Regions from separate parts of the Cytobacillus sp. QJM3NY_8 genome, predicted to be linked through region 2. Evidence: predicted binding sites of a transcription regulator. Region 2 holds the regulator's gene; the other holds the start of a gene.
What was found. The regulator CtsR, encoded in region 2, represses protease genes until heat stress. The targets are predictions, from matches to a motif close to ATGGTCAATAAAGGTCAAACA.
Positions count from the first base shown of each region.

Region 1: clpB (ATP-dependent chaperone ClpB) is a predicted target of CtsR. The motif match lies at 2,473-2,493, and genes of this name have one in related genera.

Region 1 is NZ_CM149681.1:1,431,584-1,439,627, forward strand. Features, by position in the region: gene AC0VZ9_RS07545 (carbamoyl phosphate synthase large subunit) at 1-187, shown strand, start outside; gene argF (ornithine carbamoyltransferase) at 184-1,140, shown strand; gene AC0VZ9_RS07555 (undecaprenyl-diphosphate phosphatase) at 1,177-1,989, opposite strand; gene AC0VZ9_RS07560 (YjzC family protein) at 2,161-2,340, shown strand; gene clpB (ATP-dependent chaperone ClpB) at 2,506-5,103, shown strand; gene AC0VZ9_RS07570 (DUF2929 family protein) at 5,173-5,364, opposite strand; gene AC0VZ9_RS07575 (serine aminopeptidase domain-containing protein) at 5,579-6,316, shown strand; gene AC0VZ9_RS07580 (hypothetical protein) at 6,398-7,231, shown strand; gene AC0VZ9_RS07585 (BMP family ABC transporter substrate-binding protein) at 7,350-8,044, shown strand, end outside.
Region 2 is NZ_CM149681.1:106,714-114,757, reverse strand. Features, by position in the region: gene disA (DNA integrity scanning diadenylate cyclase DisA) at 1-248, opposite strand, end outside; gene radA (DNA repair protein RadA) at 251-1,630, opposite strand; gene clpC (ATP-dependent protease ATP-binding subunit ClpC) at 1,944-4,394, opposite strand; gene AC0VZ9_RS00565 (protein arginine kinase) at 4,399-5,478, opposite strand; gene AC0VZ9_RS00560 (UvrB/UvrC motif-containing protein) at 5,481-6,029, opposite strand; gene AC0VZ9_RS00555 (CtsR family transcriptional regulator) at 6,053-6,514, opposite strand; rRNA gene rrf (5S ribosomal RNA) at 7,024-7,140, opposite strand; rRNA gene AC0VZ9_RS00545 (23S ribosomal RNA) at 7,219-8,044, opposite strand, start outside.

The DNA of each region.
Region 1 (8,044 bases), 1.3 Mb from region 2:
CATAAGTGAAGAAGATAAGAGAATGAGAGAAATGGGAACCAAAAACAGAATTTTGACTTTCAGTGAAAAAGAAACGCTTATTGCATTATTAAAATCAATGTCTGCAGGCGATTGGGATGTTAAATCCATTGAAGATTGGCAGGGCATTAAAAATAATACTGGAGAAAAGGAAGTGGGCGTCTTATGATTTCAATTCAGGCTGCGGATAAGGGTATAAATATAAAAGGAAAAGATTTTCTAACACTTGCAGACTTTTCATCAGAGGAAATTAAGGGGCTGCTGGAAAAAGCAAAGCAATTAAAAGAAGCTCATCTGCAGGGTGCAGAAATTCCCATCCTAAAAGGCAAAATTCTTGGCATGATTTTTGAAAAGTCATCTACACGCACAAGAGTTTCCTTTGAAGCAGGTATGCTGCAGCTTGGGGGCCATGCCTTATATTTAAACAGCCAGGACCTGCAGCTTGGAAGAGGAGAAAGCATTGCGGATACAGCTAAAGTGCTTTCACAGTATGTTGATGCGATTATGATCCGCACATTCTCCCATGCAAAGATCCAGGAACTGGCTCATCATGCGGACATTCCGGTCATTAACGGCTTGACCGATCTTTATCATCCGTGCCAGGCTCTTGCCGATCTCCTTACAATTGAAGAGAAAAATGGGGAGTTAAAAGGCCAAAACCTGGTATATGTAGGCGATGGCAATAATGTGGCCCATTCTTTAATGATTGCTTCTGCCAAGATGGGGGTAAATATCACGATTGCCTGTCCTATAGGGTATGAGCCAGATAATTTTGTTCTCCAGCAATCACAAGAGTTTGCCGAACAAAGCGGTTCAAAGGTAAAGATAACATCTAACCCTGAAGAAGCGGTTGCTAATGCCGATGCCATCTATACAGATGTCTGGACGAGCATGGGACAGGAAGATGAGAATGAACAGAGGCTGAAAGACTTTGCTGATTATCAGGTTAATGAATATCTTGTCCAAAAAGCCAAAAAAGATTACGTCTTTTTGCATTGCCTGCCTGCCCATCGCGGTGAGGAGGTTACAGCGGAGGTCATTGATGGAAATAATTCCGCTGTCTTTCAGCAGGCTGGGAACAGGCTTCATGTTCAAAAAGCCATTCTTTCAGAGATATTATAATGAAAAAGCCTTCTCAGCACAGAGAAGGCTTTTTCATTAAGATAGGAAATAAACCAGCGGTCCAACAATAAAACAATAAATCGCAAAATACTTCAGGTTTCCTTTAGCCATAATATTCATAAACCATTTTAAAGAGAAGTAAGATGCAACTAGTGAAGCAACAAAGGCGATTGTATAGGGAATCGCATATTCAGATAAATTGGGATCCGTTAAAATGTCATTAAAACCAAGAATCATTCCGCCGGCGCTTACCGGGATATATAAAAGGAAAGAGAACCTTAGAGCTGTTTCCTGTTTCATCCCCAGCCCCATTGCCGCTACAATAGTGGCACCGGAACGGCTGATTCCCGGTATCAGGGCAACTGCCTGTGCAAGTCCTACAATAATTGCATCCTTATAAGATAATTCAGCATCATTTTTCCGTCCGCGTAAATTGCGGATCAGCCACAGTGCAAGTCCTGTCACGATAAGAGTAATCCCAACTGTTTTTATATTTGCAAGGTGCATATCGATAAAATCCTCGAGCAAAATGCCGATGACACCTGCAGGAATGGTTCCAATAATCAAGTAAATGATAAATCGAAAGTCTGATTCCGCCTGTTTATCTTTGGTTGTAATGTATGCAAGGCCGTTTCGGATGAGTCTCATAATATCTTCCCTGTATATAAGCAGCACAGCTAATAATGAGGCTGTATTTACAAGGAGGGCAAAGCTAAGGCCTTTGATGTCAAGCCCGAAAAAATGCTGGGCAATCTCCAGATGCCCGCTCGATGAAATGGGAATAGGCTCTGTAAATCCCTGAAATAATCCCAAAAACAAGTATTTAAGCAATGTTAGAAAATCAGTCACAAGTAAATCCTCCATAATCAAATCTCATACCACCCATTTAACTATAAAAAAGGCATCAGAGTAAAGTGATATCCTTTTCATTGCTTTTGTGCGATGCCAATAGTTTCCCTCATGAGAGATGCAAGAGTGGAAATAATAATAAGTGATTTACAATTAAAGGAGGTATTTAGCATGGGGCAAAACAGACAATTCAAGCCTGGCCAGAAAGCGCCTAATAATGGAATTTATATAGAAATTGGCGAAACGGGAAGTAACGTCAATAATCCTCAAATGCTTAAAATGAGAGCTGGGGATCAATTTCCGGAAACATCCAATCATAACCGGCTTTGGACGTATAAAAGAAAGCCTTGATTTTGATTAATGATAAAGAAGATGGGGAAATAGCATAAACAAAGTAGCCATCCCAATTGCGGATGGCTTTTTAGACTGAGAATAAACTGCTGGAAACTTTACATATGAAAAGATTGGATTATAATAAAATTAAAGGTCAAAAAAGGTCAAATAGGAGGTTGCACAGTGGATTTAAATCGGATGACAGAGCGGCTTCAGGAAGGGTTATTAAATGCACAGTCCATAGCAATACGCGAGCAGCATCAGGAAGTGGATGAAGCACATTTATTCCTGGCTTTAACGGGACAGGAAAACAGCCTGATATCATTATTACTGTCAAAAATGCAGATTCCGGCTAATTCTTTTAATAATAAAATGAAGGAAGCACTGAGGAAAAAACCGCAGGTGTCCGGTTCAGGAATGGATCAAGGAAAATTGTATATATCCGGTAAACTGCAGCGGCTGCTGGCGGAAGCAGAAAATTATATGAAGATCTATCAGGATGAATTCATGTCAGTTGAGCATGTTTTCATGGCTGCTGCAGCAGCGGAAACCGAAACGGCAGCAGTTTTAAAGGCTTACGGAATCAATAAAGAAAAAGTGGAGCAGGCGATTAAGGAGATTAGGGGGAATCAGAGGGTGACATCGCAAAATCCGGAATCAACATATGAGGCTTTAAAAAAATATGGAAGAGATCTTGTTGCAGAGGTGAAACAGGGGAAAGTTGATCCTGTAATTGGCCGGGATAGTGAAATCAGGCATGTCATTCGCATCCTTTCAAGGAAAACCAAAAATAATCCAGTTTTAATAGGCGAACCTGGGGTAGGAAAGACAGCTATTGTCGAAGGATTGGCACAAAGAATAGTACGTAAAGATGTGCCTGAGGGCCTTAAGGATAAAACCATTTTTGCCCTTGATATGAGCGCTTTAATTGCTGGAGCCAAATTCCGGGGGGAATTCGAGGAAAGACTGAAAGCTGTATTAAATGAGGTTAAGAAAAGCGAAGGCAGAATTCTTCTTTTTATTGATGAACTTCATACCATTGTTGGAGCGGGCAAGACAGAAGGAGCAATGGATGCAGGGAATATGCTGAAGCCTATGCTTGCAAGAGGTGAATTGCACTGTATAGGAGCTACCACTCTTGAGGAACACCGCAAATATATCGAAAAGGATCCAGCCCTGGAACGGCGTTTTCAGCAGGTATTAGTGCAGGAGCCGGATGTAGAGGATACAATCTCAATTCTCAGAGGGCTGAAGGAGCGCTTTGAAATCCACCATGGAGTCAATATCCACGATCGGGCTATAGTGGCTGCCGCAACCTTGTCAGACAGATATATTACTGACCGGTTCCTTCCTGATAAAGCGATTGACCTGGTTGACGAAGCTTGTGCCATGATCAGGACGGAAATCGATTCAATGCCATCGGAGTTGGATGAAGTTACAAGAAGAGTCATGCAGCTTGAGATAGAAGAAGCAGCTTTACGAAAAGAGAGTGATGAAGGAAGCAAGCAGAGGCTTGCAGACCTGCAAAAGGAACTGGCTGAATTAAAAGACCAGGCTAACAGCATGAAAGCAAAATGGCAGCTTGAAAAAGAAGGAATCCAGAAAGTTCAGGAAAAACGGGAGCAGCTTGAGAAAATACGCCGTGAACTGGAAGAAGCAGAAAATAATTATGACTTGAATAAAGCTGCAGAACTGCGCCATGGAAGAATCCCTTCTTTGGAAAGGGAGTTGAAAGATCTTGAAAGTGCTGTTAACGAGAATCAAGGGGAAAGGCTGCTGAGAGAGGAAGTAACAGAAGAAGAAATTGCCGGCATTGTGGCAAGGTGGACAGGTATTCCAGTAGTTAAACTTGTTGAAGGAGAACGCGAAAAGCTGCTTCGTCTTGAAAGCATTCTTCACGAAAGAGTGATTGGCCAGGATGAAGCTGTCCAGCTTGTGTCAGATGCTGTCCTTAGGGCAAGGGCAGGAATTAAAGATCCTAACCGCCCTATTGGCTCCTTCATCTTCCTGGGCCCTACTGGGGTAGGAAAAACAGAATTGGCAAAGGCACTTGCACAGTCACTATTCGATAGTGAAGAACAAATAATCCGAATTGATATGTCCGAATATATGGAAAAACATGCTGTATCAAGATTGATTGGTGCTCCTCCGGGGTATGTAGGATATGAGGAAGGCGGTCAGCTGACAGAAGCTGTCAGAAGGAAGCCATACTCAGTAATCCTGCTTGATGAAATTGAAAAGGCCCATCCTGAAGTATTCAATATCCTTCTGCAGATGCTTGATGATGGAAGAATCACTGACTCACAGGGCCGTACGGTTGATTTTAAAAATACGGTTATCATTATGACTTCCAATATCGGCTCCCATTTTCTTTTGGAACGTTCTTCTGGTGAAGAAGATATATCTGAAGAAACAAGAGAAACTGTCCTTGGACAGCTGCGGAGCCATTTCCGTCCAGAGTTTCTGAACAGAGTGGACGAAATTATTCTGTTTAAGCCTTTGGCTCTTAATGAAATAAAGAGTATCGTTTTAAAATTAATTACTCAGCTTCAAGCAAGATTATCCGATCAGCATATTAAGTTGAGTATAAATGATAATGCCAAAGAATATATTGCAGAAAACGGATTTGATCCCGTCTATGGAGCCAGGCCGCTCAAGCGCTTTATCCAAAGGAACGTTGAAACAGCACTCGCCCGCAAAATAATCGCAGGTGAAATTAAGGATTACAGTGAAGTTGTCATATCCGCAGATAACGGCAAAATGGAACTGCTGGTAAAATAGGGAACAAATGAAAAGAATCATCCTGAATCAATCAGGATGACTCTTTTCATTTCCTGCATAAGCAGCAGATTAATGAAGTCCTTCTTTCTCAACAGGACCTTCAGGAATGATGGAAGCGACAACAAAAATTAAAACACTTGTCCCAACCGCCAGAATGGAGCCGGTTACAAAATCGTATGGCGCTCCAAGCATTGAAGAAACTACGTACGTTAACATTTGAACAAGAAGGAAAGTCCAGAAGAATGTCCAAAAGAATCTCATCTATTTCACCTCTAACATAATTAATCCCTTTTCATATTAGCATAAGCTATTAAAGAAATAAATTTATTTTTACATCCTATACATGTACTTTTCAGCTCTCTGATTGGATACAGCCTGCTTCATAATGAACTTGTCTAAAACTAGGCAAATCCCCCATTCATTTTAATTTTACTCACATACATTATTATGAACAAACTTGCAAAGGAGTTTTACTATGGAAAGCCGGAACTTCCAGCTGGATACAGAATGGTGCATGATTCATTACCCAGATAAACCTAGTGGTTTCGGTATCCTGATTATTGGGGATGATCGGCACTTTGTTGACAGAAACTGCAGTTTTTGGACTCAAAATGAAGGGAAATATTCATTAATTAAGAAGCTCAGGGAAGATGGCTATACGATTTTTTATTCAAATCTTTACGGGAGGCACTGGGGGAACGACCAGGCTGTTGATAAGGCTAAATGCTTGTATGAACATATTCTGCGAACGGAAATTATTAACGAAAAGATCCATATTATTGCTGAGGGCATGGGAGCATTGGTAGCCCTTAGATTATTGCATGAAATGAGCGATTTAATCCGTTCAGCTGTATTAATCAATCCCATCCTTTCACTAAAGCATCATCTCGAGCAGGAAAAAGAGCATAAGTTTTTTTACAAGAAACTATTAAAAGAACTGGCAGTTTCATATGAAATAGAAACGGATAAAATAGCGGATCTGCTCAGCAGGCATGAAAAAAACCTTACAACGGGCCTTAAAGTGCCAGTCAGAATCATACAGGTACTGGCGGGCGGAAGAGCTTACAAGCAATCAGATTATTTAAAGAAACGATCAATACAATGGGAAAATGAAAATAGCCCTATCTCTGTGTTTTATATCCTTCCAGATAAAAAACAGCGAATGTCTTCTCAAATGACTAACTTCTTTAGAAAATATGAAAAAGTTCTATAAAAACAGCTGCCATTCCGCAAAGAAATAAAGACAATCCCTGAAGCATAGTATACATTAATATGCTTCTAAGGAGGACTGAAAATGGACAGGGCAGTAATAGTAGGGACGTTTGAATTTATAGGATTCAGTCTGTGCAAGCACCTGCTTGAACAGGGCTGTGAGATAGATGGAATTCATTATAATAAGGAAAAAGAAGATGCTTTAATCAACGAAAAACGCCTGGCAATCGGACGGAATGCCAACTTCTATGAAAAAAACTATTCATCATGGATTAATTCTAAAAGAGAAATAATAAAAAATGATGTAATTTTTATAGATATATACGATTTATATATAAAGAATGAGCTTGCCTCTTTAAGGGAGAAGGAGCTTATTGAGGAATTTCTTATAAAAAATTTGGATGAATTCAAGGACCTGCAAGTGAAAATTGCATTCCTTCTCCCTATTCAGTGGCTTAAAGACATCAGCAGAACACACAGCCGCTTGGAAGATGCTATTGACATCCTTAGAGAAAACAATATTTCAGTTTCATGCTTTTACCTGCCTGTTATATACGGTCCCTGGCAGCCAAAGGAATTTAGTTTTCACCAGGCTCTTGCTAATATAAAAAGAGTAAAGATAAATGAAAGGGAATGGATACATGACGCTATTTTCATTGAGGATCTTATCTGTTTCTTATCGAATTGTTCAGATAAGCTTTTAGGAGAATCCTGCCTTTTAATGAGCAGCGTCACTGGGCATTGGCAAAAATGTGCAGATTACCTTTCACTTGACTATAATAAAAATTGGGACAGTCCCGATCTGGCAAAAGGAAAAGTAATTGAAAAAGCGATTGTGTGTTCCGTGAAATACTCCGAAGGTCTTGAGAAGCAAAGAAGCCATATTCTTTCTATAGAGATCCCGGATGGTTTTTAAACTAGAAAAAAAACTTTTCAATTAACATACAGACAAGGTAGAATTGAATTAGTCTGGTAAAATAAACCGGTCATACCATTAGTATGAAGTGAAAGACAGAGAGGCGGAGAAAGAGGAGATGCATAAGACATTAGTGAAATTCGGGATCCTTCTTTTGTGCCTTCTTTTATTGGCCTCCTGCAGACAATCGATGTCTACAGGAAAACTTGAAAAAGCTGGATTATTAGTGCCCGATACCGTCAATGATCAGGTATGGGGGACGAAAGGCTATAAAGGCATGTTAAAGATTCAATCCCATTATAATGTGGAGGTTTATTATAAAGAGGGCATGAATTCTGAGATGGTTGTTGAAAGAGCTGTTAAAGAGTTTGATCAAAAAGGTGTAAACCTGATTTTTGGACATGGCAATGAATACGCGGCATACTTTAATAACATTTCAAAAAAATACCCTGACATTCATTTTGTCAGCTTTAATGGCGATGCCAAAAATGACAACACCACCAGCTTGAATTTTGAAGCCTATGCAATGGGATTCTTTGGCGGCATGGTTGCTGGCCATATGACGAAAACCAATAACATAGGAATACTCGCAGCTTTTGAATGGCAGCCGGAGGTAGAAGGTTTTTATCAAGGTGTAAGCGAAATTGATGAAGGTATAAACGTGCAAATCCAATATGTCGGCAACTGGGACAATGATAATAAAGCCATAGCTCTCTTGGACAAAATGATTGCCAATAAGACAGATGTTGTCTATCCAGCTGGAGATGGGTATAATGTTCCTGTCATCGAGAAACTAAAAGAGGAAGGGCTCTA
Region 2 (8,044 bases):
CCTTCTTCATTTAAAATAATGGCTCCATCCATCTTGGCCAGTTCATACAAATAGCTTGGCGAAAATGGGCAATTGATTTGGAACCCGCCATCAACAAGGTTACTCAACTTTTCCTTTGATCCCAATACAATCAGCCCGCCTGTATTAGCGCGAAGAACATTATCAATCCCTTCCCTGATAGGCGTACCCGGAGCCATGAACCGAAGGATTTCACTCATCGTTTTTTCGCCCATTTTTTTAGTCTCCATCTTTATCCCCCTAACGCAGCCTTAAGAGCTTCACCGACCGAACTTACTCCGATTAGTTCAATTCCTCCCGGTGCGCTCCAGCCGCCAAGATTGTTCGCCGGCAGGATAACCCGCTCAAAACCCAGCTTGGCTGCCTCCTGCACTCTTTGTTCTATTCTTGATACTCTCCTGACCTCTCCTGTGAGTCCTACTTCTCCGATGATGCAGTCTGTTGCCTTTGTTGGCTTATCCCGAAAGCTTGACGCAATACTCACAGCAATGGCCAGATCAATAGCCGGTTCATCAAGCTTCACTCCGCCAGCCACTTTTAAGTATGCATCCTGATTTTGCAGGAGCATCCCGACCCGTTTTTCCAAAACCGCCATCAGGAGCGGAACCCGGTTATGATCAATTCCTGTCGCCATTCGTCTTGGATTTCCAAAGCTTGTTGGAGAAATCAGCGCCTGAATTTCAACCAGGACTGGCCTCGTTCCTTCCATAGAAGCAACGACTGTTGAACCGGCAGCTCCCTGTGACCGCTCTTCCAGGAAAATTTCTGACGGGTTAGCCACTTCCTCAAGCCCAAATTCCTTCATTTCAAAAATGCCCATCTCGTTTGTTGAGCCAAATCTGTTTTTCACTGCCCGCAGGATCCGGTATGTATGATGGCGTTCACCCTCAAAGTACAAAACCGTATCAACCATATGCTCCAGAAGTCTTGGACCGGCAATGGACCCTTCCTTTGTAACATGCCCTACGATAAAAATGGCAATTCCCTTCGTTTTGCCGATGCGCATTAGCTCAGCGGTACATTCCCGGACCTGAGAAACGCTGCCAGGCGCTGATGTCACTTCAGGATGAAAGATCGTCTGAATGGAGTCTATAATGACAAAGTCAGGACTCACTGAATCAATTGTTCTGCTGATTTCATCAAGGCTGGTTTCCGAGTAAACAAGCAGATTGTCTGAAGAAACACCTAAGCGGTCAGCACGCAGCTTCGTCTGACGCATGGATTCTTCCCCTGATATATAAAGAACAGAATGCTTCCTGTTCGCCAGCTGTGATGACACTTGAAGAAGAAGCGTTGATTTCCCGATGCCCGGATCTCCCCCAATAAGAACAAGGGAACCTCTAACGATTCCTCCCCCAAGGACACGGTTTAATTCTATTAAATCGGTATGTATGCGTGGTTCGCTGACTGTTTCAATGGATGTAATCGGTGTAGCTTTCGCCGCTATGGCAGAGCCCTGTGAATGAGCAAAAGCGCCCCTTCTCGTTGAAGCAGGCTTCTCCACCTCTTCCACCATCGTATTCCACTGTCCGCATCCCGGACATTTCCCCATCCACTTCGGTGATTCATAGCCGCATTCCTGGCACATGAATTTCGTTTTTCTTTTAGCCATACTTCTTCCCCTCTCTGTACACATTCATCCAGCCGTATTAAAGGAAATCTTAATATTACCGGCCTTGCATGAAAGAACCAGTGATGACAGAAGTACGGTTTACTTCCTATTCCCTTTTCCAACGGGTCTTAAAATGTTTTTGTCCTGATATCTCTTTCTCTCTTAAAATTAACATAAAACGGCAGAATAAACCTCTTTTAAGGCTGTAATGAAAAAATGGGCTGATAGAGTACAAAAAGGTACACGTATAACAGGGACGTGTACCTTTTTGCTGTGTAAAATCTATTGATGCTTTATTAGGGGTTCGTTAACCTTATTTCTGAAGATTTGCTGTTCCGCTTGGTTCAGCCGTTTTCACAACAAATTCTCCATCCTTTACATCGATTACCACGGATTGCCCGGTTAGGACTGTGCCCTTTAACAGCTCTTCGGATAAGCGGTCTTCAATATGCTTTTGAATAGCCCGGCGAAGCGGACGTGCACCGTACTCAGGATCATAACCCTCAACCGAGATTTTTTCTTTGGCTGCATCCGTCAATTCCAGTGTAATATCCTGTTCCTTCAATCGTTTCGTTAAAGTGTCAGACATCAGCGAAACAATTTCCTGAAGATGCCTTTTCTCCAATGCATGGAAAACGATGATTTCATCGATACGATTCAGGAATTCCGGTCGGAAGGACTTTTTCATCTCCTCCATTACTTTTCCTTTCATATCTTTGTAATCCTGTTCCCCATCCTGGATGTTAAAACCAACGTATTTGTTCCGCTTAAGTGCTTCAGCACCTACATTGGATGTCATAATCAGAACGGTATTGCGGAAATCAACGGTTCTGCCCTTAGAGTCTGTTAATCTTCCGTCTTCCAATACCTGTAAAAGGATGTTGAATACATCAGGATGTGCCTTTTCAATTTCATCCAGCAGCACAACAGAATATGGCTTTCTGCGGACTTTTTCGGTTAACTGCCCGCCTTCTTCATATCCTACATAGCCCGGAGGTGAACCTACCAGACGGGATGTAGAGTGTTTCTCCATGTATTCTGACATATCGATGCGGATCATCGCATCCTCGTCACCGAACATCGCTTCTGCTAATGCACGGGCTAGCTCCGTTTTACCTACACCAGTCGGCCCAAGGAATACAAATGAGCCAATCGGGCGCTTCGGATCTTTAAGGCCTGCACGGGCACGGCGGACTGCCTTCGAAATGGCCTTAACCGCTTCTTCCTGTCCGATTACACGGGAATGAAGAATTTCTTCCAGGTTCAGAAGCTTTTCTGTTTCTGTTTGGGCCAGCTTCGATACAGGGATTCCAGTCCAGCTGGCCACAACATTGGCGATGTCCTCAACCGTCACTTCACTGTTCTCTTTGCCCTGCTTTTCTTTCCATGTTTTCTTCGTTTCTTCAAGCTGTTCGCGCAGGCGCTGCTCTGTATCTCTTAAGGAAGCCGCCTTTTCAAATTCCTGACTTTGAACGGCAGCATCTTTCTCTTTCCTTACATCCTCGAGTTTAACCTCCAGCTCTTTCAGGTTTGGAGGGGTAGTATAAGATCGAAGTCTTACCTTCGAACCCGCTTCGTCAATTAAATCAATCGCTTTATCTGGAAGGAAGCGGTCTGAGATGTAGCGGTCTGATAGTTTTACAGCCGCTTGAATGGCTGCATCCGTAATCGTCACGCGATGGTGTGCCTCATAACGGTCACGAAGACCTTCAAGAATCTGTACTGATTCTTCCGCAGTAGGCTCATCAACCGTAATAGGCTGGAATCTTCTTTCAAGTGCCGCATCCTTTTCAATGTATTTTCTGTATTCATCAAGAGTTGTTGCACCTATGCACTGAAGTTCACCGCGTGCCAGAGAAGGCTTTAAGATGTTGGAAGCATCTATCGCCCCTTCTGCTCCGCCTGCACCTATTAATGTATGAAGCTCGTCAATGAATAAAATAATGTTTCCGGCCTGCCTGATTTCATCCATTACCTTCTTCAGGCGGTCTTCAAATTCACCGCGATACTTCGTTCCAGCTACAACTGTACCCATATCAAGCGTCATAACCCTTTTATCACGAAGAGTCTCCGGCACTTCGTTATTAATGATCTGCTGTGCCAGGCCTTCTGCAATGGCTGTTTTACCTACACCAGGCTCACCGATCAAAACCGGGTTGTTTTTCGTCCTGCGGCTTAATACTTCGATTACGCGCTGAATTTCTTTGCTTCGCCCAATAACCGGATCCAGGCTTCCTTCTCTGGCAATAGCAGTCAAGTCACGTGCCAATCCATCCAGTGTCGGTGTGTTCGCATTGGCTGCGGACCCTCCCTGATGGCTGCCGGACTCATTGCTGCCTAATAGCTGAAGCACTTGCTGACGCGCTTTATTGAGGCTGACTCCTAGGTTATTCAACACTCTCGCTGCCACGCCTTCGCCCTCGCGGATCAGGCCAAGCAGGATATGCTCTGTTCCTACATAGGAATGGCCAAGCTTTCTTGCTTCGTCCATGGAAAGTTCAATAACTTTCTTGGCACGCGGTGTATAGTGAATGGTCTGGGAAGCATCCTGCCCCCTGCCGATTAAATTCTCAACCTCTTTTTGGATCTTATCAGAGCCGAGGCCTAAAGCATACAAAGCTTTTGCAGCAATGCCTTCACCTTCGCGTACAAGCCCCAGCAGAATATGCTCTGTTCCGATGTTGTTATGTCCTAAACGGATTGCTTCCTCCTGTGCTAAAGCCAATACTTTTTGAGCTCTTTCCGTAAATCGTCCGAACATCATATTTTCATCCTCCCAACTCTTGATCTTCCATTTTTAATCTTTCCCTGATTAATGAAGCCCTGCGGATATCGCGTTCATGCGGTCTCAGCGGCCCGCCTGCATATTGCTGCAGGAATCCGGGCTGTGTCAGGATCATCAGCTCATTCAATATATTTTTTGATATGTTTTTAATGTACTTCATATCAATCCCCAGGCGAACATCAGACAAGCATTGTGCTGCTTCCTTTGATTCAATGATCCGGCTATTTGATAAAATGCCATAAGAGCGGAAGACTCTGTCTTCTAATTGTATGTTAGAAGTCTTTGCTAATGCTTCCCTTGCCGATCTTTCCTGAGAAATCAGCTGGCTGACAACGCTTTTCAGATCCTCTGCGATATCCTCTTCTGATTTTCCGAGAGTGATCTGATTTGAAACTTGAAAGATGTTACCTAAAGCTTCGCTGCCCTCCCCGTAAATTCCTCTAACAACTAAACCAAGCTGGTTAATTGCCGGAATAATCCGGTTCATTTGCTGTGTGAGAACGAGGCCCGGCAAATGCATCATAACCGATGCCCTGAGCCCTGTACCTACATTTGTGGGACAGCTTGTTAAAAAGCCAATATTTTCATCAAATGCATAATCGGCTTCTTCCTCCAGCCAATCATCAATTTCATTCGCCATACTTAAGGCTTCAGAAAGCTGAAACCCCGGAAACAGGCATTGAATCCTTATATGGTCTTCTTCATTAATCATGATGCTGACTTCTTCATTTTCAGAAAGAAGGCAGGCACCATAAGTTGAATTCTCAGCAAGATGGGGACTGATCAGATGCTTTTCCATCAGCACTCTTTTTTGAAGAGGCTGAAGGCGATCCATTAATAAAAGCTCCATTTCCCCAAGTTTCGAAAAAGAAGAATGCTCCACCCTCGCCTTTATTTTTTCAATGACTGCTTCTGCTTCTTCATTTGAAAATAAAGTGGGGAATTTATATTGCTTTATATTGCGGGCAAGCCTGATTCGTGAACTTAATACAATATCGGAATCAGGACCTTCCGCACTCATCCAGGAGCTAATAGCTTGATTCATGAAACGTTCCAGCGACAAGCTTACTCCCCTCCCTTTTGATCGGCATTGAGCTGCTTTTCCAATTTCCTTATTTCGTCCCTCAATTCTGCCGCTCTTTCAAACTCTTCTTTGGCAATCATTTCTTTTAAATTGTTTTTTAAATCATCAATATTCCTTCGCAAGTGAATGGTTCCCCCGATTCGCGCAGGAATTTTTCCGCTGTGTGAGAAATTCCCGCTGTGTAGCCTTCTAAGAATAGGGTTCAATTGATCTTTAAAGGTCTCATAGCAGTTGGCGCATCCAAAGCGGCCTACTTTAATAAACTGCTGAAAGGTGAGGGAACATTGTTCACACTGCAGGACTTTCTCCTGCTGAAAAGCGTCCTGGCCCGATTCCTGAAAGGCAGGCTGAATATTCAGAAGACCAGCAAGCAAGTTATTTATTGAAAAACCAGACCCGCTGCCCAGCATAAACATTTCACCTTTTTCCTGTGCGCATTTCTCGCAAAGATGAAACTCTGCTTTCTCGCCATTTACAACCTTTGTAAAATGCAGCGTGGCCGGCCTTTGGTTACATTCCTGACAAATCATGACGTCACCTCTCCAGCTCACTACTATTTATATTTCAAAGTGGTTAACATTGCCTTAAGCATTCTTGCCCTCAGCTCATCCCTGAATGGAAGATCAATATACAGAACAGAGCGGTCTATAACACTAAGCATTATTTTAGCTTCCCTATGTGTTATAATCTCTTCTTCTACCAGACGGTAAATGACATTCTCTGCACTGCTCTGGGCAATCCTGCTTTGAACCAATGATATTAACTGGTCAATTAAATCAGCATGGTCATAGGACTGGACTTTCATAATCCGGATGAAGCCCCCGCCTCCCCGCTTACTTTCTACTGCATAGCCTTTCTCAATCGTGAAACGGGTGTTGATCACATAATTGATCTGAGAAGGAACACACTGGAACTTATCAGCAATTTCACTTCTTTTAATTTCCACGATTTCCCTTTCGCTCTTCTCTAAAACCTGTTTTAGATAATTTTCAATTATGTCGGATATATTCCTCACCAGGCCTCCCCCTATCTGACTTTGACTATATTTGACATTAATTATACATGATTTATGTAATTTCTTGCAATTGGCGGGTATTAATAATTTTCCCCCATTTTTTGACTTCCCAAACCTGAAAATGGAAGTTAATGTCGATAACAATATATTTTTGATTGGGCGGGTTTGTGCTTGGATGGGAGAAGTTTTTTTGGAGGCTGGGAAGTGTTTTGCGCTTGATTGCCAGATGGACAGATGATATGGTTAGCTGTCCTGGCTTGATGTTCGGTCGGAATAGAGAGATGGAATCCTGCAGAATGGCTGAATGAACCTGCTGAATGCCCTGATTCTGGATTCTATGAAGCTGCGATGCAGTTAGCGATACTTTTATCTAGCATGAATTGAGCTTTATGAAGTAAACTCACATTTAGCTCAATTTCCCACTAAAAAGCAGAGTCCAAATAAGAAATTTGTATTCAATAAATCTCCAGACATACAAAAAAGAGCACCCATCAGGTGCTCTTTCATATGCCCGGCAGCGTCCTACTCTCACAGGGGGACAGCCCCCAACTACCATCGGCGCTGAGAAGCTTAACTTCCGTGTTCGGTATGGGAACGGGTGTGACCTTCTCGCTATCGCCACCGGACTATGTAATTGAAGAAACTTCGTTCCCTCAAAACTAGATAATGCATGAAGAAGCATTTGCCGAGTATTCACCAATGACTTGGTTAAGTCCTCGATCGATTAGTATCAGTCAGCTCCACATGTCGCCACGCTTCCACCTCTGACCTATCAACCTGATCATCTTTCAGGGATCTTACTAGCTTGACGCTATGGGAAATCTCATCTCGAGGGGGGCTTCATGCTTAGATGCTTTCAGCACTTATCCCTTCCGCACATAGCTACCCAGCGATGCCTTTGGCAAGACAACTGGTACACCAGCGGTGCGTCCATCCCGGTCCTCTCGTACTAAGGACAGCTCCTCTCAAATTTCCTGCGCCCACGACGGATAGGGACCGAACTGTCTCACGACGTTCTGAACCCAGCTCGCGTACCGCTTTAATGGGCGAACAGCCCAACCCTTGGGACCGACTACAGCCCCAGGATGCGATGAGCCGACATCGAGGTGCCAAACCTCCCCGTCGATGTGGACTCTTGGGGGAGATAAGCCTGTTATCCCCGGGGTAGCTTTTATCCGTTGAGCGATGGCCCTTCCATGCGGAACCACCGGATCACTAAGCCCGACTTTCGTCCCTGCTCGACTTGTAGGTCTCGCAGTCAAGCTCCCTTGTGCCTTTACACTCTGCGAATGATTTCCAACCATTCTGAGGGAACCTTTGGGCGCCTCCGTTACTTTTTAGGAGGCGACCGCCCCAGTCAAACTGCCCACCTGACACTGTCTCCCGCCCCGATAAGGGGCGCGGGTTAGAATTTCAATACAGCCAGGGTAGTATCCCACCGACGCCTCCACCGAAGCTGGCGCTCCGGCTTCTCAGGCTCCTACCTATCCTGTACAAGCTGTACCAAAATTCAATATCAGGCTACAGTAA